DNA from 2 places in the Microbacterium sp. FW305-3-2-15-F-LB2 genome. Region 1 is predicted to be linked to the other one. Evidence: predicted binding sites of a transcription regulator. Region 1 holds the regulator's gene; the other holds the start of a gene.
What was found. The regulator HspR, encoded in region 1, represses chaperone genes until heat shock. The targets are predictions, from matches to a motif close to AAGTTGAGTCNNNNNGACTCAACTT.
Positions count from the first base shown of each region.

Region 1 (10,887 bases):
GAACACCCGCGAGATCACCACCTCGCCGGGCCGGGAGACACCGTTGATGGTCGCCCCGCCGGCGGGGAAGAACACCTCACCCTGGCGCCATCCCTCGGCGTGGTCCCATCCACCCAGGTGCGAGGCCGGGACCGACCCCGAGATCTCGTAGACCCAGACGAACTGGCCCTCGTAGTCTTCACCCCACCGCACGTCGTGCAGCGTGTTGTCGGGTACCAGGCCCATCGCGCGCCAAATGCGGTCGGTGATCAGCGCATCGACGGCGACACCCTCGTCGGCCTCGTTGAAGTGCGGGAGGGCTCGTCCCGCGAAGAGTTCACGCTGCCCATCGCGGGAGAACACCGGCGGGCGGTCCGTCGTGTTGAGGATTCCCTCCGCCAGATCCGAGGCGGGCACGAGGTCCTTGAGCCCCTGCTGGTACTGGATGCCGACGGCATCCACACCGAAGTCATCCGCGATGCGCACCGCGGCGATGTACATCTTCAGCTGCCACTGCACCTGATCGCGCGTGAGCTCGGTCGCGGGGTCGGCGCCGAACCGGAACACCATGCCCGCCGACGTCAGCCAGTCGAACGTGGCGTCCGCCTCGGCATCCTCCACACGCAGCATCTCGGCGTAGAGCGCCGACTGCGACAGCCGCTCCTTGTAGATGCCGATCGGGTTGAGCAGCTCGTCGTCGAAGATCGCGTTGTACATGCCCATGCAGCCCTCGTCGAACACGCCGATGATCGCCTTGTCCAAGAGCAGTTCGGCGCCCAGCGCGCGGCCGAGTTCCACCTCCGGAGTCTCGGGGAGGGCGGGGAGCGTCCGGACGTGCGAAACGTCGTGGGCGATGCGGCCGGTCGCGATCCACTCCCGGAGACGGGATCGGAACCAGTCGTCCGTGAAGTCGACCGACCACAGTGTCGAGTGCTCCTTGCCCATCTTCGCCAGCCCCGCGTTGAGTCCCAGCAGGCCCACGAGTCCCGGCCACTCGCCGGCGAAGTTCGCCAGCGTGAGGACGGGTCCGCGGTGGGTCCGGAGTCCGGCGAGAACGTGGTGCGAGTACTGCCACACCGCCTCGGCGACGATCAACGGCGCATCGGTCGGGATGCCGGTGAAGACCTCGAGGCCCATGCGCTGGCTCGAGATGAAACCGTGTCCGGTCGCGGGATCGACGTCGTTGGCGCGCACCACCGTCCATCCCTCCTCGGCGAAGGCGGCGCTGATGGCTCGCTCCATCGCCTCCTGCGTCGGCCAGCCGGCGACGTTCGCCGACTCGCGCAGATCGCCCGAGGCGATCAGATAGGCGGTGGATGCCGGCGCCTCGGGGCGGGGGCGGAGTTCGGGCAGGGTGTAAGGGTTCAACGCGTAGTCCTTTCTTCGGGAGGCGCGGGGATGCACGGCGGGGCTCGTCGTCAGTGCACGCCTGCGAAGCGCTCGATCTGTTCGCGGGTGCCGTATGACGCGGCGGCTCCGCGGTGGGCGACCGCGTATGCCGCGGCCTGGGTGGCCACCGCAGCGGAGGTGGCCAGATCCGCCCCGGCGGCGAGCCGGGCGGCGAGGGTGCCGACGAACGCGTCGCCGGCCCCGGTGGTGTCGACGACCTCGACCGAACGGGCGGGCAACCGCTGCGTGCCGGCCGCCGTGCGCACGACCGCTCCGTCGGCACCGAGAGTGACGACGAGGGAGCATGCGGGCAATGCCCCGGCCTCCGCCGTCGGATCGATACCGAGTTGTGCGGCCTCGATCTCGTTGACGACCAGGGGATCCGCGGTCGCAAGCGTGTCACCGCCCACCTCGACGAAGGGCGCGAGGTTCAGGACGAACCGGGCACCGACTGCGCGGCACGCGGCGGCGACGGCGTCGATGACCGCCCGCGACACCTCGCCCTGCACGAGCACGACGGTCTCGGCGGCCCAGTGGCCCGCGGCCTCGCGAACCATCTCGGCGTCGATCACGGCGTTGGCCCCGGGATCGACGAGGATCAGGTTCTCGCCGCGGGGGTCGACGACGATGAGCGCGCGCCCCGTGGACCCGGGGACCGTCCGCACGCCGTCCACGTCGACGCCGTGGCCGCGGAGGCTCCGCAGGGCGTCGTTGCCGGTGGCATCCTGACCGACGGCCCCGACGAGGGCGACGTCCGCCCCGGCGAGGGTCGCGGCAACCGCCTGGTTCGCCCCCTTGCCTCCGAGACCGCGGAGGACAGGGCCGGTGAGCAGCGCCGTCTCCCCCGGTACGGGCCACGACGCCACGGGCAGTGTCTCGTCGGCGTTGATGGAACCGACGACGACGACCGTCGCGGTCACCGGTACGTGGCCACGACGCGCTCGATCTCCGCGAGCGCGGCGTCATCGGGCGCGGCCAGCGCCATACGGCAGACTCCGTCCGCGACGCCCATGATCCGGTAGGCGGCCTTCATCCGCGCCATGTCACCGCCGATGACGGCCACGACATCGTCGACCGCGGCCTGCGCACGAGCGAGCGCGTCCGCGTCGTCTCCGTCTGCGGCGCGGGCGAGATCGCGGAACGGCTTCGGCAGCACCGACGACACCCCGGACACGACGCCCTGCGCCCCCGACTCTCCGGCGGCCACGAGCTCACGGTCGGCACCGGTGTACAGCACGAAGTCGTCGGGCACGACCGCGCGGTACGCGGCGAGCTCGTCGAGCGAGAGCTCGCTGACCTTCGCTCCGACGACCGCGGGCAGTTCGGCCAGGCGCGCCAGCAGGGCTGGCGAGACCGGGATGCCGCTGCGCTTCGGGTACACGTAGACGTACAGCGATCCATCGCCCACCGCGTCGGCGACCTGCGTGAAGTAGTCGTAGACCGCTTCTTCCGTGGCGGGGAGGTAGTACGGGGTGAGGGCGGCGAACTCCGTCACCCCGAGCTCGCGCGCGACACGGACGCGGCGGACGGCCTCGTAGGCGCTGGGCTGCCCGACATGCGCGATGACCCGCAGGTGGCCGGAGAGCTCGTCGACGGCCATCGACACGAGCGTGCGGAACTCGTCGTCGTCCACGGCGGGGAACTCCCCGGTGGTCCCGAGGACGAACGCGCCCTCGTTTCCCGACCGGGCGACGTAGCGGAAGATCTCGCGGCTCCCGTCGACGTCGAGGGCGCCGTCGGGGCGGAAGCTGGTGGGGATGGCGGTGACGATGTCACGACGGGACATGGTGGACCTTTCGGCTCGGATCAGGCGTAGGAAGAGTTGGCGGCGGGGGTGACGACGAGCTCGTTGACGCACACGCGCGCGGGCAGACCCGCAAGCCAGGCGATCGCCTCGCCGAGGTCGTCGGGACGCAACATGAGCCCGCGCGCTTCGGCGGAGGGCGGGTCGGGGCGGGTGTCGAGGATGTCGGTGGACACCTCACCGGGGCACAGGTGCGTCGCCGTCACGCCACCGCGTCCTTCCGCGGCGTTCAGGGTCTCCGCGAGAACGCCGAGCGCCGCCTTGCTCGCCGAATAGGCGGCGCCGGCCCCCGGCGAGAAGCGCCATGCCGCCCACGACGAAACGAGGACGATCCTGCCTTCACGTCGTTCCCGCATCGCGGGCAAAACGGCGTGGATCGCACGAACGGCACCGTGGAGGTTGGCATCCATGACGTTCTCGATGTCCGCGGGCTCGACCGAATCCCAGAACCGCTGCCGCACGTTCGTCCCGGCGCTGTAGACGAGCGTGCCGACGGGGCCGTGACGGTGGGCGATCGCCTCCGCCGTCGCGAGAACCGCGGACGGGTCCCCGACGTCGAGGGCCGCGGCGGAGGCGGACCCGCCCGCGGCGCGCACCCGGTTCACGACGCGGTCGAGTTCACCTTGGCGTCGCCCGGACACGATCACATGCCGGTCTGCCAGGGCCAGCGCCCACGCGGCGGCCTCGCCGATGCCGGAGCCGCCCCCGATGATCCAGGCGGTTGATCGAGGCACGCGTCAGCCCTTCGTTGCGCCGGCGGTGAGACCGCTGACGACGTACTTCTGCGCGATGAGCGCCACGATCATCACGGGCACCGTGATGACCACCGCGGCCGCCATGAGCCCGCCCCAGTCGACGGCGGCGTAGCTGGTGAAGTTGACGATGGCGACGGGGAGCGTCCTGGTGCTCTGGCTGGAGAGCACGAGCGCGAAGAGGAAGTTGTTCCAGCTGAAGATGAACGACAGGATCGCCGCCGTCGCGACACCCGGCACCGAGAGAGGAAGGACGACCCGAACGAAGGCCCCGATCCGGCTGGTGCCGTCGATCTGAGCGGCCTCCTCGAGCTCGACGGGGATGCCATCGAAGAAGCTCGACATGATCGCCACGACGAGCGGCATCGTGACGAACAGGTGCGTGAGGATCAGCACGGTGTAGGTGCCCACCAGGTGCACCTGCGAGAACAGGAAGTACCAGGGGATGAGCAGGCTCACCCCCGGGATCACACGCGCCATCAGCAGGAACGCGGTCGTGCTGCGTGCCTTGTACCGGGCGATGCCGTACGCCGCGGGCACGCCGATGGCCAGGGCCAGCAGCGTCGCCCCCGCGCCGACGAAGATGCTGTTGCCGATGATGGGCAGGAAGTTCTGCGCGCCGAACACGGTCCCGTAGTTGCCAAGGGTGGGTTCGAAGGAGAACGTCTTGGATGGGTCGACGACGTCGAGGTTGCGCTTCAGGCTCGCCAGGAACATCCAGATCAGCGGGACCAGGAACGACAGGACGACCACGGCGATCGCGACGACGCGGGCGACACCGCCGACCACGGCGGCCGGCCGAGGGCGGCGGCGCTTCGGGATGGGGGACCCCGCGGTCGAGGGCGATGCGGATGCCGAACGACGGGTGGTGGCGGAGGGAGTCAGGGTGGCGCTCATGAGCGGGCTCCTCGATTTCGCAGGATCGCGAGGGCGAGCAGGACGACGATGATCAGGACGAAGAAGAGCATCAGCAGGGCCGATGCCTTGCCGTACTGGGAGAACTGGAACGCCTGCCCGTAGGCCAGGATGTTCAAGGTCTCGGCCTCGTGGCTGGACCCGCCGCCGATGCCCTTGGTGGCGTAGATGATGTCGAAGGTCTTCATCGCGTCGATGGACCGCAGGATTGCGGCAGCGGCGATCACCGGAGCCAGGAGCGGCAGGGTGATGTGGCGGAAGCGCTGCCAGGCGTTCGCGCCGTCCACGCGGGCCGCCTCGTCCGGCTCCTCGGGCAGAGTGGACAGCCCCGCGAGCAGGATCAGGATGACCATCGGAGTCCATTGCCAGACATCGATGAAGATCAGGGTGTTCAGCGCCATCGACGGGTCGGAGAGCCATCCCTGCGGCGGCAGTCCGAGGAAGCGCATCACGACGTTGGCGAAGCCGATGGAGGGCTCGAAGATGAGCAACCACATCATGCCGACCGCGACGGGCGTGGCCACCAGGGGCAGGAGGATGAAGACGCGCACCAGGCTCTGACCGCGGAACGTCTTGCGTAGCAGGAGCGCGATGGCCAGACCGAGGACGATCTCGAGGGCGAGGGCCATGCCGGTGAAGTAGGCGGTGCGCCCGACGGCCGGCCAGAACCGCTCGGTGTCGGTCAGCCAGCCGATGTAGTTCTCGAACCCGACGAACCGGAACGGTCGTGAGACGGCTCCCGCGGAGTCGGTCATCGAGAGGAACACGGTGTAGCCGATCGGGAAGGCGATCAGCAGGGCGATGAACACCACCGACGGGGCGATGAGTATCCATTTCAGATGCGCGTCGATCCAGTCGACGGCTCGGGTCGCGGGGGTGACGCGACGGCGTGAGGCGGTGAGGGTCGCCATCGTTCCTCTTTCGGTCGGGGACGGGGCCCCGGCGGCGTCGCCGGGGCCCCGTCAGGTCACTTCTCGGAGTCGAGGAGGTCCTGGAACTGGGAGTTGGCGGATGCCGCTGCCCCGGCGACGTCCCCTCCTTCGATCGCGGTGATCACGGGGCCGCCGACGATCTCGCGCGCCGCCGCGACCTGCTCGAGGCGCGGACGGTCATGGCCGACGCCGTGGTCGGCGACGTTGCGGACGATGTCGACGAGTCCGGCAGGGAAGGACGCCACGGCGGCATCGTCGGCCCACGCCGACTGTCGCGCGCCCGGAACGGTCTCATTGGCGAGCAGCCACGTGGTGTTCTCCTCGTTGGTCACCCACTTGATGAAGTCCCACGCGGCATCCTTCTTGGTGGAGAACTCGTTGATACCGACCGTCTGGGGAACGATGTTGTAGAAGTGGGAGCCCGCGGGACCCGCCGGGAACTGAGCGAAGCCGACGGTGTCGACGACGCTGCTCTTGCTCGAGTCGAGGAAGGTATAGGCCTGGCTGTCGGCGTCGATGTAGAACGCCGCCTTGCCCTGGGCGAACAGCGCGGATGCCTCGACCCAGCCCATGTTGGTTGCTCCGGGAGGGCCGTACTTGCTGAGCAGGTCGCCGTAGAGCTGGATGGCCTCGACCGCCTCGGGCGTGTCGATGCTGGCGTTACCGTCCGCGTCCTGGAAGTCGGCGCCATAGCTGTACAAGAACGACGACAGTTGCGTCACCAGCGGCACGCGCGAGCCGCGCATCGCGATGCCGTACACGCCGGCGTCGGGCTTGTTGAGAGCGGCGACGGCCGACTCGAGCTCGTCGAGTGTCTCCGGAACCGGGATGCCGGCCGCCTCCAGGAGGTCGGTGCGGTAGTAGACGATCTGGCGCTCGGTCATGACGGGGACTCCGTAGACGGTGCCGTCGAGCTGCACCGCGTCGCGGGCCGCCGGCTGGAAGTCTTCCCAGTTCCACGCGGCATCCGAGGAGACGTAGTCGGTCATATCGGCGAGCCAGCCGTTGCGCGAGAACTCCCGCATCACGTCCTGCACCTGGAACGCCATGACGTCGAAGTCGGAGGACGACGCGTTGAGCTTGACCTTGTAGTTGTCGTTGAGCTGCTCGTTGCCGTAGGCCTCGATGTTGACGGTGATCCCCGTCTCGTCCTTGTACTTCGTCGCGAGCGTCTTCACCCCCTCGACCCAGGGGCTGTTGGCGGCCACGACGGTGATCTCGGAGACGGGGGCGTCATCGCCGCCTGCTCCGCCGGCGCATCCGGTCAGCGCGAGTACGACGGCGCCTGCGGCGGCCAGTCCCGCGACGACGCGTCGGGTGTGCGGTGTAGTGAACATCGGTGTTCCTCTCGGGGTGTGTGATTGCAGCAGGAGTTATGCGACGAGCGCCTCGGGAAGGCGCCCGGCGAAGACGTCGACGATCGCCCGGGCCGTGGCCAGGCCGATGCGCTCGTACGCTTCGCGGCTGTCCGCCGCCGCGTGCGGCGCGACGACAACGTTCGGGTGAGCGAAGAGGGGGTTCTCGGCCGAGGCGGGCTCGACCTCGAAGACGTCGAGGCCCGCGCCGGCGACGCGACCGGATGCCAGACCCCGCACGAGCGCGGCCTGGTCGACGAGCCCACCGCGCGCGGTGTTGATCAGGATCGTGCCCTCGCGCATCGCGTCGATGAGGGTGTCATCGACGATGTGGTGGGTCGCGGCGGTGTGGGGCGCGTGCACGCTGACGATGTCGACGTCAGCGACCGCCGCAGCCGCGCTGTCCGCGAGGCGGACACCGAGTCGCGCGGCGGCGGCCTCGTCGGCGAACGGGTCGTACGCGGTGACCGCGACGTCGAAGCCGTGCAGACGGCGGGCGACGAGCTGAGCGATCGCGCCGAATCCGATGAGGCCGATGGACTTGCCTGCCAGTTCGCGTCCGACGAAGCGGTCCCAGCGGCCGGCCTTCGTCGCAGCATCCATCTCGGGCAGACGGCGCAGCACGGCGATCATGAAACCGATCGCCAGTTCGGCCACCGCGGCGGCGTTGCCGCCGGGGACGTTGACGACGTGGATGCCACGGATTCGCGTCTCGTCGAGGTCGATGTTGTCGAGGCCGACACCGAGGCGCGAGATGATCTGCAACCGGTCGGCGTGGGCGAGGGCGGCGCTGTCGTAGACCTCCACGCCCGCGACCGCGGCGTCGGCGCCGGCGAGAAGGGCGTGCAGCTCGGGCTGCGTCCACGGCACCGTCGCCTCGTTCTCGACGAGGGTGAACCCGTGGTCGAGCAGCAGCTGCCGACCGGAACCGCACAGCTCGGCGTAACGCACGGGTCCGACGATCACGGTGCGGCCGTCACCGACGGCGGAGGAGGCGGAGGTCATCTTGCGGAGCCCTTCTGGACGGCGAGGGGATCCGAAGAACCGATCACCATCGAACGATCTGTCTACTGTTAACAGTTACCATATGGGCGGGATCGGTGGGTGTCAATACGCGGTGCCGCCCCTTTGCGTCCGTCGCGCGAGGGCCCGCATGCGCGCGCGACGGCTGGGCGCGTCACCGTCGAACGGCGCGCGGAATCGTCGGACGAGCGGGGTGGCCTCCGCCGCGTCCGCACCGGGTGGGCGCGCGCGTCAGGCGGTGGAGCCTGCCGCGAGACCTCGCAGCACGTCGCGGACGTGCCCCTTCGCGAGCGTCAGATGGAGGCGCAGGCGGTGGACGGCGGCATCCACGTCTCCCGTCCGGATGACGTCGAGGAACCCCTGGTGGTCCTCGGTCGCGGAGGCGATGTCGGAGGTGTCGCTCAGTTCGAACAAGATCGCGAAGATGCGCTGGTACGGACGCCACGCGTCCACCAGACGGCGGTTCTGCGAGTTGGTGTAGAAGCTGGTGTGGAACTCCATGTCGAGCTCCGCGAAACGCTCGCCGTCGTCGCTGCTCGCGGCGGCCGACATGCCATCGACGATGCGCTGCACGCGATCCCAGTCGCTTGCGCTCGCGTTCTGGATGGCCAAGCGGATGGCGAGCGATTCCAGCGCCTCCCTCACGACGTAGAGCTCCTCCACGTCGCGCAGGTCCATGGCCCGCGCGTACAGGCGCTTGCGCCTGTCTTCGGCGAGACCCTCGACCTCCAGTTGACGGAGGGCGTCTCGCACCGGTCCGCGGCTCACGTCGAAGCGCGCGGCCAGGCTGTCTTCCGCCAGGTGCGTGCCCGGCGGGATGACGCCGCGGATGATCTCGACGCGCAGGCGATGCGCGATCTGGTCGCCCATGGCGAGGGGTCGAAGCTCCGACACGTCTGCTCCCAACTGTCGACCGTTGACAGACTACCTCGGACGCTCTTCACCCGATGATCGGTTCGTGCTGCGTCAGTCCTCGTCGTGATCGAAGACGCCGCGAGGACGCCACAGCACGATGTCCGTCGCACGCCGCACGCGCGCCCCGTGCGGCAGCGTCACGACCGAGCCGGTCGCCCCGGCGGCGAACACGCGCGCGCCCGGACGCGATTGACGCTCGGCGAGGAGCTGGCGTTCGAGATCGTTGACGCGGCGAGCGAGGTCGTGCACCTGCTCCTCGAGCGCGAGCAACCGCGCGATCGCGGGCAGGCTCATGCCCTCGCCCGACAGGCGAGCGACCTCGCGCAGCTGCTGCACGTGACGGCTCGAATAACGCCGGGATCCGCCCTGCGTGCGAGCGGGCACGACCAGACCGAGCCGGTCGTACTGCCGCAGGGTCTGCGGGTGCATGTTCGACAGCTCGGCTGCCACGGCGATCGCGAAGATCGGCGCGTCCTCGTCGATTTCCTTCTGGGACACGGCCTCTCCTCTCGCATCGATCGCCGGCTCCTGGCATCCGATTGTGGCGGATGCCAGGAGTCCAGCGTTACTGCCGCGCCTTGGCCATCAGGTCGGCGCGGGGATTCTCTTTCGGTTCGAGCGCGTGGAAGCGCTCGAGGGCCTCGCGGGCGGCGTCGTCGAGGTGGTCGGGAACGGCCACCTGGACCTCCGCGAGCAGGTCGCCCGTCCCCTTGGACGAATGGATGCCACGCTCCTTGACGCGCAGCACGCGGCCCGACGGAGTGCCCGGCGCCACGCGTAGCCGCACGGGCTCGCCCCCGAGGGTCGGCACCTCGATCGTCGCTCCGAGCGCCGCCTCGGTGAAGGTGACGGGGACCGTCAGCCGCAGGTTGAGCCCGTCGCGGGAGAACACCGGGTGGGGCCGCACAGCGACCGTCACCACGATGTCACCGCTCTCGCCGCCGTCCGGGGAGGGACGACCGCGACCGCGCAGCCGGATCTTCTGGCCGTCGGAGACGCCCGCGGGGATCTTGACCTTGAACGGCACGCCGTCCTCGCCCTGCAGGGTGATCGTCTCGCCCTTTGCGGCGGTGATGAAGTCGAGCGTCGTTCGCGCCGTGACGTCGGCGCCGCGCTGCGGACCGCCGAATCCGCGGTACCCGCCGGACGGCTGACCGAACCGGCCGGAGCCGAAGCCGCCGCCCTGCTGGTCGAACATCGAGAAGAAGTCCTCGAATCCGCCCGTCGCTCCCCCGCGCTGCTGCCCGAAGCGGCTGAACACGTCGTCGAAGCCGCCACCGCTCGCGGTCCCGGGTGCCGAGAAGCGCGCCCCCGAGCCCATGGCCCGGATCTGGTCGTACTCCTCGCGCTGCTCGGGGTCGTTGAGCACCGAGTAGGCCTCGCTGATCTCCTTGAACTTGGCCTCGGCCTTCGCGTCACCCGGGTTCGAGTCGGGGTGGTACTGGCGCGCGAGCTTGCGGTACGTCTTCTTCAGATCGGCAGCGCTCACGTCCTTGTCGACACCGAGGACCTTGTAGAAGTCCTTGTCGAACCAGTCCTGACTCGCCATGCGTCCTCCTACTCGACCGGCACGGCGACGACGACCTTGGCCGGTCGCAGCTCGACGGAGCCGAGGCGGTAACCGACCTCGACGACCTCGAGCACCGTGGCCTGGGTCACACCCGGAGTGGGCGCCTGGAAGATCGCCTCGTGGTGCTGCGGGTCGAAGGGCTCGCCGGCGGTGCCGTACGAGACGACGCCGAGGCGCTCGGCCACGGCCCGCACCTTGTCGCCGATCGCGGAGAAGGGGGTGCCCTCGACGAGGTCGCCGTGCTTCTCGGCAC
Region 1 is NZ_JBYSZO010000001.1:3,303,351-3,314,237, forward strand. Features, by position in the region: gene AC3WLZ_RS15900 (fucose isomerase) at 1-1,347, opposite strand, end outside; gene AC3WLZ_RS15905 (ribokinase) at 1,398-2,288, opposite strand; gene AC3WLZ_RS15910 (dihydrodipicolinate synthase family protein) at 2,285-3,154, opposite strand; gene AC3WLZ_RS15915 (SDR family oxidoreductase) at 3,175-3,906, opposite strand; gene AC3WLZ_RS15920 (carbohydrate ABC transporter permease) at 3,910-4,821, opposite strand; gene AC3WLZ_RS15925 (carbohydrate ABC transporter permease) at 4,818-5,750, opposite strand; gene AC3WLZ_RS15930 (ABC transporter substrate-binding protein) at 5,807-7,108, opposite strand; gene AC3WLZ_RS15935 (NAD(P)-dependent oxidoreductase) at 7,145-8,131, opposite strand; gene AC3WLZ_RS15940 (GntR family transcriptional regulator) at 8,381-9,043, opposite strand; gene AC3WLZ_RS15945 (heat shock protein transcriptional repressor HspR) at 9,116-9,562, opposite strand; gene AC3WLZ_RS15950 (DnaJ C-terminal domain-containing protein) at 9,630-10,613, opposite strand; gene grpE (nucleotide exchange factor GrpE) at 10,622-10,887, opposite strand, start outside.

Region 2 (10,887 bases), 1.0 Mb from region 1:
GACGGTGTCGCCGGCCAGGAGCGCACGCAGAGCGGGCAGTTGCTCCTGCATGAGGGTGAGCGGCGAGGCGGCCTTCGCGCCGATCTGCCGCATCCAGTCCTGCACGCCGTGTCCGAAGCCGGGCAGCAGGCGCCCCGGGAAGATGCGCTCGATCGTGGCGACCTCCATCGCCGAGGCGGCGACGTTGCGCAGCGGGAACGGCGCGATGCCAACGCCCACGCGGAGGTGGTCGGTCGCGGCGAGCGCCGCCGCGGCGGCCGCCCACGCCGACGAGCGGAAGCAGTCCTCCCACAGCCAGAGCTCGGGCACGCCCTCCCCCTCGGCCACCCGGGCGGCCTCGCGCAGTTCCTCGGGCGGGTGCGGGTACGGGCTGAAGATCGTGCCGATGCGACTCATACCCCTACTCTGCCGTGCTCCACCGACATTCGGCAGCGGGCGGCCACCCAGGCGCCCGGGGCACCCTGTCCGGCGCGTGCCGAACTCCGGAGAAACCCGGCGTCGCCGCCTCCACGCCGCGGCCAGGGCGCTGAATCGCCACGAAACTCCGGAGTTCGGCACGCACCGCGCCGGCACCCGAAACGGCGAAGGCCCCCGGAACCCGAAGGGTCCGAGGGCCGACACGAGCCGTTACGCGGCGAGTGCCTCCACGGCGGCCCGGACGACGAACCCGGATGCCGTGGCATCCACCGTCACCGCTCCCCCGTCGACCAGCTCACCAGCGACGAACAGGTCGGCGATGCGATCGTCGATCTCGCGCTGGATGACCCGGCGCAGCGGCCGTGCACCGTACTCGGGCTCGTATCCGACCTCGGCGAGGCGGTCGATCGCGGCATCCGTCACCTCGAGCGACACCTCGCGCGAAGCGAGACGCTTCGACGTGCGCTCGAGCAGCAGCCGGACGATGTCGCGCAGCTGCTCCTTCTCGAGCTTGCGGAACATCACGATGTCGTCGATCCGGTTCAGGAACTCGGGCCGCATGGCCTCGCGCAGCTTCCCCATGACGCGGTCGCGCAGGTCGGCGTCGTCGAACTCCCGCCCGGTCGTGGTGAACCCGATGGCTCCCGAACGGGATGCCAGGTACTCGCTGCCAAGGTTCGAGGTCATCACGATCACCGTGTTGCGGAAATCGACCGTGCGTCCCTGGCCGTCGGTCAGGCGCCCGTCGTCGAGCACCTGCAGCAGCAGGGTGAAGACGTCGGGGTGGGCCTTCTCGATCTCGTCGAACAGCACGACCGAGTAGGGGTTCCGGCGCACGCGCTCGGTGAGCTGTCCGGCCTCGTCGTAGCCGACGTATCCCGGAGGGGCACCGATGAGGCGCGACACGGTGTGCCGTTCGCCGAACTCGCTCATGTCGAAACGGATCACGGCGGAGTCGTCGTCGAACAGCGATCCGGCGAGCGCCTTCGCGAGCTCGGTCTTTCCGACACCGGTGGGTCCGAGGAACAGGAACGATCCGACGGGACGGTTCTCGTCACCCATGCCCGTGCGGTTGCGACGCACGGCCTTGGCGACCGCGGTGACCGCGGCATCCTGCCCGATGACCCTCGCGTGCAGGTCGTCCTCGAGGTGCGCGAGACGTCCGCGCTCGGAAGCGGTCAGACGCGACACCGGGATGCCGGTGGCCCGGCTGATCACCGAGGCGATCTCGGACTCGTCGACCACCGCGTCGGGGCGCGGGGCGGACGTGGCCTTCTCGAGCCGCTCCTGCACCGCGGTGATCTCGTCGCGGATGCGAGACGCCTCTTCGTAGTGCTCCGCCGAGACGGCGGCGTTCTTGTCGGCCTCGAGCGTGGCCAGACGCTCCACGAGGGCGGACACGTCCACCTTGGCGCCCAGGCGCAGCCGCAGGCGCGCACCGGCCTGGTCGATGAGGTCGATCGCCTTGTCGGGCAGCACGCGGTCGGGAAGGTACCGGTCGCCGAGCTCCACCGCGGCGCGCAGCGCGTCGTCGGTGTACGTCACGGCGTGGTGCTCCTCGTAGGCCGAGCGGAGGCCGCGCAGGATCTCGACCGCGTCGGGGATCGAGGGCTCGCCCACCCGCACGGGCTGCAGGCGCCGCTCGAGAGCGGGGTCCTTCTCGATCGTCCGGTACTCCTTGAGCGTGGTGGCTCCCACCAGGTGCAGCTCGCCACGAGCGAGGCGCGGCTTCAGGATGTTTCCGGCATCCATGGCCCCGTCGCCACCGGCGCCGGCGCCAACGATCGTGTGCACCTCGTCGATGAAGACGACGAGCTTGCCGGACTGAGCGGCGATCTCGTCCATCGTCTGGGTGAGACGCTCCTCGAAGTCGCCGCGGTAACGGGCGCCGGAGAGCATCGCGGCCAGGTCGATCGACACAACGCGCGTGTCGCGCAGCTGCTCGGGGACGCTGCCCTCGACGATCGCGCGGGCCAGTCCCTCGACGACGGCGGTCTTGCCGACGCCGGCCTCACCGATCAGCACGGGGTTGTTCTTCGTGCGGCGGCTGAGGATCTCGATGGTCTGCTCGATCTCGTCGGCGCGGCCGATCACCGGGTCGAGGCGGCCGTCCGCGGCGAGCGCGGTGAGGTCGGTACCGAAGCGATCCAGGTTGGGGGTCGTGGATGCCGTCTCCTCGGGCGCGGAAGGCTGCTCGCCGCCGACGACGGTCTCGCGCACCCCCTGCGTCAGGGCCTCGGCGGTGACACCGGCCTGCGCCAGGATCTGACCGGCCGGGGCGTCCTGCGCGAGGACGAGCGCGAAGAACAGGTGGTCGGGGTCGACGTAGGTCGATCCGGCCGCGCGGGCGACCTGGAAGGCGTGGAACAGAGCGCGTTGGACGGATCCCGCCACGACGGCGCCGTCGACGTCGGCGGCGGGACCGGCGGCCGGGAGGCGGCTCTCGGCGGCGCGGGCGATCGCGGCGGGGTCGGCGCCGAGACGGGCGACGGCTTCGCGAGCGGGCGACTGCCCGACGAGCACGTGCAGCACGTGCAGCGCGTCGAGTTCGCGCTGGCCGCGGCCGAGCGCGTAGCGACCGGCGTCCTGCAGCGCCTCTTGCGTGCGCGCGCTCAGGAACCGGCTGAGGTCGATCGAGCGCTCGGCGCGGGCCCGCTCACCGGCGAGGTAGCGCGCGAGGAACTCGTCGAACGACTGGGCGCCGTTGTCCCCGGCGCCGGGGGTGACATCTTCAGGCAATTCCGTCTCCTGTGATACGTGAGTGGAGTCGACTCAATTTTGAGACTTGAGCGACTGCGTATCAAGTTCAACGGTGCGGCTCCGAGGATATTCCCGGCGATCGCGCGTCAGGCCCGGAGCCGCGGGTCCGGCTCGTTCCACAGCTCCGCCGTCTGGAGGATCCAGAACACGGCGAACAGGACGAGCGCCGCCGCCTCGCCCACGAACAGCCAGGGCACGGGCCGCACGATGTCGGCTCCCCCGGCCGCCGCTGCGAGCGTGACACCGAGCCCCACCAGGGAGAGCAGGATGCCGATCGCCACCGCTGCGTACGCCGGGCGAAACCGCTCCGGTGCGCGCTGCGGGCGCCACGCGGCGATCGCGGCCACCGCTCCCACGAGAAGGAAGAACCCGACGGCGGCGAGGTTGTGCCCGGCGGCGAGGAAGGACGTCGGGGCGACAGCCGCCCACACGATCACCCCCACGACGAGTGTCGCGACGGCGCCCGCCGTCAGCACGACTCCGCGCGACATCGTGCCCTGCACGATCGACAGCACGACCCCGGCGATCACGCCGACGAGGACGACGGATGCCACTGCGACACCGTTGTTCACCGCGGTGGGAATGGTCGCGGGCGGAACGCACCGGACGAGCTCGCCGCAGACCTCGGACTCGAGAGTGGTCGGGACCACGGCGATCACGAGCGCCAGCACCGCGGCCACGTCGAGAAGGCCCTGCTCGACGCTGTGGCCCGACAGCGCGACGAACGCCGCGGCGACCACGAAGAGAGCGGCCACGAACATCGGCCCCGCCGGGGTGTAGTACGCGGCGCTCAGCGACGGGAGCGGGCCCCCGACCATCGCCTGCATCCCCACCGCGACGGCCAGAAGCAGGGTCGCGGCGAGGATCGTCAGCCGCACGTACCGATAGGTGCGCTGCGTCGACGTGGTGCGGATGCGCATGCCCACATCCTGTCAGCGAGCCCCGACGTTCCCGCGCGCCGCTCTGCGACAATGCCCGGATGCGCGAGTTTCTCCACGGCGCCCGGATGCTCCTCCGCGGCCTCGGCCAGTGGCGCCGCTCCCCCGGCGCGATGGCGCTCGGACTCATCCCCGGATTCCTCGTCGGGCTGGTCTTCGGCGCCGCCCTCGTCGGCTGGGGCATCCTCCTCGGCGAGGTCGTGGACGACTGGACGCCCTTCGCGAACACTTGGGATCCGCTCTGGGCCACCGTCCTGCGCACCGCGATCGCGGTCGCCTCGTTCGGGGCGGTCGCGTTCCTCGCGATCGTGTCGTTCACGGCGGTGACCCTCGCGGTCGGCGAGCCGTTCTACGACCGCATCTGGCGTGCCACTGAACTCACGGCGACGGGCCGGATCCCGGATGCCGAGTACGGCTTCTGGCGCGCGGCCGGAGACGCCGTGCGCCTCATCGCCCGCGGCGCGCTCGCCGCCCTGGCCGCGTGGCTGCTCGGACTCATCCCGTTCGTCGGCGGCGTCCTCGGATTCACCACCGGTCTCCTGCTGACCGGATGGCTGCTCGCCGACGAGCTGACCTCGCGCGCTCTGTCCGCGCGCGGGCTGGACCGCCGCGCTCGCCGCGCCGTCCTCCGCGACAACCGCGCGCGAGCCCTGGGTTTCGGTGTGGCGACGCAGCTCTGTTTCCTCGTGCCGCTCGGCGCGATCGCGGTCATGCCGGCCGCGGTGGCCGGGAGCACCCTGTGGACGCACGCAGCTCTCCGCGAGACTCCCCCCGCCGCGGACCGGGCGCCCGACGCGGCACGATAGCCTGGAGCGACCGAAGGGATCCCCTATGTTCATCGTCTCGCTCATCCTGTTCGTCGGCGGCATGCTGCTCACGGGCCTGTCGTTCTCGCTCGCCGCGCCCGCGCTGTTCTTCGCCCTCGGCATCCTGCTGGTGGCCGCCTCCCTCGCGCTGCCGTTCCACTTCGGCACCCGGTAATCGCCGCCTACGACGCCCCGGTGACCTTCTCGTTCGACGACCTCCGCCGCTGGCCCGACCTCGAGGGTCCGGACCTCGTCGCGGTGGATGCCGCTGATCGCCTGATCCTCGACGAATCCGCCGCCGCGCGGCGCGACGTCCCCGACGGAACGCTCGTCGTCATCGACGACGCCTACGGAGCGCTGACCCTGGGCGCCGCTTCGGACGGAGCCCGCGGCATCCGCGTGCACCAGGACGCCCTCACCGGCGAACGGGCACTCGCTGCCAATGCCTCCCGCGTCGGACTCGACGATGCGTTCTCGTCCCACGGTCTGGATGCCGACCTCGTCCGCGACGCGCGGGTCGTCCTCCTGCGTCTGCCCCGGTCGCTCCGCGGACTCGACGACATCGCGGGTCTGATCGCCGCGCACGCCCACCCCGACGTCGTGGTGTTCGCGGGCGGCCGCATCAAGCACATGACGCCCACAATGAACGACGTGCTGCGGGCGCGCTTCGACCGCGTCGACGTCACGCACGCCCGACAGAAGTCGCGTGTCCTCGTTTCCCGCGGCCCGCACGACGGCGCAGACCCGCAGCCCGAGGCGACCGCGGTGGACGGGCTGGAGGTCCGCGCTTTCGGCGGTGTCTTCGCGGGCGCCTCGATCGACATCGGCACGCGTCTCCTGCTGGCCCACCTGCCCGAACCGACAGCCTCCGAGGCCATCGACTACGCGTGCGGGAGCGGGGTCGTGGCCGCGGCGCTCGCGATGCGGCATCCCCACCTTCGGGTGATCGCGTGCGACCAGTCGGCCGCCGCGGTGGCCTCCGCGCGCGCGACGGCCGCGGCCAATGGCGTCGCCGACCGTGTCGAGGTCGTCCGCGACGACATGCTCGGCGCACAACCCGACGGCAGCGCGCGGTTCATCGCTCTGAACCCGCCGTTCCATTCCGGCTCCGCGATCAACGAGGGCATCGCACCGCGCTTCTTCGCCGACGCCGCCCGCGCCCTCGCGCCCGGCGGCGAGCTGTGGACGGTGTGGAACTCCGCACTGCAGTACCGTCCGGCGCTGGAGCGGATCGTCGGCCCGACGCGTCAGGTCGCCCGCGACCGCAAGTTCACGGTCACGGTGTCGACGCGCCGCTGAGCGTCAGCCGCTCTGCGGCACCCCCTCGTCCCACTTCTGACGGTGCGTGTCCCACATATAGTCAGTGCGCGCCACCCGCACCAGCCACTCTTGGGACAAGCTCCGACACGTCGCCCTCTGCAGCTCCCTTCGCGCCCTCGTCCCACTTCTGACGGTGCGTGTCCCACATATGGTCAGTGCGCGCCACCCGCACCAGCCATTCTTGGGACAAGCTCCGGCACGTCGCCCTCTGCAGCTCCTGCGCGCCTTCGTCCCACTTCTGACGGTGCGTGTCCCACATATGGTCAGTGCGCGCCACCCGCACCAGCCATTCTTGGGACAAGCTCCGGCACGTCGCCCTCTGCAGCTCCCTGCACGCCTTCGTCCCACTTTTGACAGTGCGTGTCCCACATGTGGCCAGCAGCAGCGGCGCCAGGCATCCATTTTTGGGACATAGTCCCGAGGATTCAGCCCTTGCCACCCGGCGGGCCGACCACCAGCAGCACCACGAAGATCAGCGCGACAGCGAGCAGGATCAGGATGCCGAGCACCCACGGCCGCCGCAGGAAGAACCGCAGCACACGGTCGAGGGGCCGCTGATCGCGCGGGTCGTCCCCGGCCTCGATGCGCCACGTTCCGCGCAACCTCCCGGTGCGGTGCAGCCACAGCTCGGTGGGAACCGTCGCGTACGGGATCACCGCGCTGATGATCGCGACGGCCGCGGGGCCCACGCCCCAGCGCTGGTTCAGAGCTACCACGACCGCCGTCGCGCCGTACGCCAGGAACACGAACCCGTGGATGCCACCGCCGATCGTCACCGCGATCGGAAGGTCGGCGGTCGCGCGCAGGACAAGCCCCGCGATCAAGAGGGTCCACGAGACGGCCTCGGCGATCGCGAGCGTTCGAAACAGGGCCAGGGGCGTGCGGAACACGTCTCTCCTCGTTCGGGTGCGGGGCTTCCCACCCTACGGAAACGCCCCGGCGGTCACCCCCTGCACTGTTCGACGTCGAGGCAGCGCGCGCTCACTCGATGGGTTCGTCGTCGTGGTCGAGCGTCGGGTCGGAGTTCTCCGCCTCGGCTGCGGTGGACGTGTCGGGTTCAGGCCCGGGCTCGATCGGTTCCTTGTCGCGGTCGGCATCCATCTCTCCACCTCACCCCAGCGCCGCTCTGCACCCAAGGCCTTGACCCGGCTGTTCGGTCGCGCCACATTGCACGACCGAACCGCCGCAGTCGACACATCGCCGCCACCGAAACGCACGCGGGACCCCCGCCCACCGCGCGTCGCGCCACCTTGCACGACCGAACCGCGGCAATCGACACATCGCCGCCACCGAAACGCACGCAGGACCCTCGCCCACCGCGCGTCGCGCCAAATCGCACGACCGAACCGCGGCAATCGACACATCCCCGCCACCGAAAGCCCACGGGACCCCCGCCCTCCGCGCGTCGCACCACCTTGCACGACCGAACCGCCGCAGCGAACACATCGCCGCCACCGAAACACCCACACGCGGCGGAGTGTGCCCAGCCCCCACGCCGCTCACCGCGAACACGCAACGTAGGCTGGACGGGTGGCGGAATCCCGGGGACGCGTGTGGACCGGGATCATCCGCATCGGCCCCCACCGTGGAGACCACCGCGTCGCGGCCCGAGCGGCCCTCAGCGTGGGCGTGCCGCTTCTCGTTCTGCTCGCCATCGGGCGCCTCGATCTGAGCGTCTACGCCTCGTTCGGCGCGTTCGCCGCGCTCTACGGACGCCTCGACCCGCCGCGCACCCGGGTGCGGATGCAGGCGACGGCGGGTGGCATCCTCATCATGTCGATGCTGCTCGGAACGCTGCTGTCCACCTTGACCGCACCGCCGCTCGCGAGCGTCATCGTCGTCGCCGCTCTCGCCGCGGCGGTGACGCTGTTTGCGTATCGGGCCCAGTGGCATCCGCCCGGGGCCCTGTTCACCGTGTTCGCCGCCGGCGCGTGCGCGAGCTTCCCCGCCACGACGGCGACCTTCGGGCTGGTGCTGCTCGTCGGGGTGAGCAGTGTGATCTGGAGTCTCGTCGTCACGACGGCGTTCGCCCTGGCGCGCCGAGGGTCATGGCGCCTACCGACCCGGCAGCGCCCGCCGATCGGCGCGGTCGCGTGGGAGATGACGGCGACGGTCGGCGTCGCCGCGCTCCTCGCCGGCATCGCGGGAGTGCTGCTGATCGGCAGTCACTGGTACTGGGCGATGGTGGGCGCTGTCGCCGCCGTCGGCGGTGCCCACGTCACCGCGCGGCTCATCCGGGGTGCGCAGCGTCTCGGCGGAACGCTCGTGGGCGTCCTGATCGCCGCCGGTCTGCTGGCCCTGCACCTGCCGCCGTGGGCGATCCTCCTCGTCGCTGTGGCGATGCAGGTCGGTGCCGAGCTGTTCGTCGGCCGCAACTACGGCATCGCCATGATCTTCATCACGCCGCTCGCGCTGCTCATGATCTCGCTCGCCTCCCCCGTGACACCCGATGTGCTGCTGCGCGACCGCGTGCTCGAAACGGTCATCGGAGTCGCCGTCGGAACGATCGTGGCCATCGTGTCGGCGGCGCTGCGGCGCCGACCCGCCGCCTGAACATTAAGGAGAGCCGGATGCCGGAGCCCACCCGAGTCGCCCTCACCGTTGTCGGGGCGATCAACGTCGACCTCACCGCGCGAGTGGAGCGCGCCCCCGGCCCGGGTGAGACGGTCGCCGACGGCGTCCTCCAGCGCGGGCCCGGCGGGAAGGGAGCGAACCAAGCGGTCGCCGCGGCGCGCCTCGGAGCGGATGTACGTATGGTCGGCGCCGTGGGCGACGACCTCGACGGGCGCGGCATCCACGAACGCTTCGCGGAACTCGGTGTCGACGCGTCCGGTGTGCAGATCTCGGATGCCGCGACCGGCACAGCCCTCATCGTCGTCGATGCGAGCGGCGAGAACTCGATCGTCGTGTGCGCCGGAGCGAATGGCGCGATCGACGCCGACGCCCTCGGCATCGAGCCGGGTGCCGCGGTGCTCGCGCAGTTGGAGGTGTCGGATGCCGTCGTCTCCGCCGCCGCGGAAGCCGCCGGGTTCTTCGTCCTCAACGCCGCCCCCGCGCGACCGCTCCCACCCGGTGTGCTCGACCGCGCCGACCTCGTGATCGTGAATGAGACGGAATACGCGCAGCTCCCCGAGGTGCACGGCGTCCCCCTGCTGTGCGTCACGCTGGGCGCCGACGGTGCACGGCTGTACCGGCACGGCGACCTCGTCGCGTCGGCGCCGGGGGTGCCGACGACCGTGCGCAACACCGTCGGCGCGGGCGATGCGTTCTGCGCGGCGCTGGTGGTGGGCCTCTTGCGCGGCGATTCCGAGACCGACGCGCTCGCGCGGGCGTGCACCGTCGGGGCCGCCGCCGTCGCCGACGACGCCTCGCAACCCGACCTGCAGCCCCTCGATGCCTACGAGGCCACCCGATGACCCGCCGCCCGATCCTGGTCGACTGCGACACCGGTATCGACGACGCGCTCGCCCTGGCGTATCTGCTCGCCGAGCCGGCGGTCGAGATCGTCGGCGTCACGACGGTCTCCGGGAACACGGATGCCGCCCGCGCCGCCGCCAACACCCTGACGCTGTTCGAGCTCGCCGGCGTCCACGACATCCCGGTCGCCGTCGGCGCGCACCACTTCCGCGGACGCGACTACGCCGGCGGCGCGCCGCACGTCCACGGTGACGACGGCGTGGGCGGCATCGCCTGGACCGCGGCAGACCGGTCCCCCGACGCACGACCCGCGGTCGAACTCATCGATCACCTCGCCTCCCGGCATCCGGATCTCACCGTCCTGGCCCTCGGTCCGTTGACGAACCTCGCCGCGTACGCCGAGACGCCCGGCGTCGCCGCGTTCGACCGGCTCGTCGTGATGGGCGGCGCCTTCGGCCACTCCGGCAACGTGACGGCGTGGGCCGAGGCGAACATCCACAACGATCCCGAGGCCGCGGCCGTCGTCTTCGCGCAGGACTGGGACACCACCCTCGTCCCCCTCGACGTCACGATGACCCAGACCCTGGATGCCACCGACCTCGTGCGCCTCGAAGCGATCCCGGGTGCAGTTCCCCAGGCGTTGGCCGCCATGTTGCCCGCGTACCTCGACTTCTACGAGGGCCGCGTCTTCCCCGACCGCCGCTGCGCGCTGCACGATCCGTTGGCCGCGATGGTCGCCGCCGGGGTGTTGCGCGGTGTCAGCGTCTCTGCGGGTCAGGTCGAAGTGCGACTCGAGCGCGGAGAACGTGGGCGGACGGTGTCGTCGCGCGGTTCGACGACGCATCGCTGGGTGCGCGGCATGGAAGGGTCGGCCGTGGAGCTTCTCCTCGACCGGCTCGAGTCGCGGGAATGGCCGGGCTGAGCCCACGGGATCCATCCATGAATGCCGCGACGAGCTGCGGAGAGTCCGCGAAACGGACCGTGGCGGCGCCCTCGATCGCCTCGCGGTGCGGCTCCTCGAGTTCGCCCCTCAGCTGGGAGGTGACGAGGGCCGGCCGGTGCGCACCGGGACCGTCGCTCAGCGCGGCACCACGCCGCTGAGCAACTTGTCGCGCGGCTCGTCGTCGACCTCGATCTCCGATGTCGGGCGCCCGCCGTTGAGATCGACCTCGGTGTCGGCGATCTGACGAAGAGAGCGGTCGTGCGTCGCGACCACGATGATCCGGCGC
Region 2 is NZ_JBYSZO010000001.1:2,265,621-2,276,507, forward strand. Features, by position in the region: gene AC3WLZ_RS10980 (LLM class flavin-dependent oxidoreductase) at 1-396, opposite strand, end outside; gene AC3WLZ_RS10985 (ATP-dependent Clp protease ATP-binding subunit) at 628-3,156, opposite strand; gene AC3WLZ_RS10990 (hypothetical protein) at 3,264-4,097, opposite strand; gene AC3WLZ_RS10995 (EI24 domain-containing protein) at 4,157-4,921, shown strand; gene AC3WLZ_RS11000 (hypothetical protein) at 4,947-5,096, shown strand; gene AC3WLZ_RS11005 (class I SAM-dependent methyltransferase) at 5,117-6,220, shown strand; gene AC3WLZ_RS11010 (DUF3817 domain-containing protein) at 6,667-7,131, opposite strand; gene AC3WLZ_RS11015 (FUSC family protein) at 7,772-8,794, shown strand; gene AC3WLZ_RS11020 (ribokinase) at 8,812-9,657, shown strand; gene AC3WLZ_RS11025 (nucleoside hydrolase) at 9,654-10,580, shown strand; gene AC3WLZ_RS11030 (ATP-binding cassette domain-containing protein) at 10,737-10,887, opposite strand, start outside.
Region 2: the regulator HspR is predicted to act here: its motif matches at 3,172-3,196, upstream of AC3WLZ_RS10985 (ATP-dependent Clp protease ATP-binding subunit).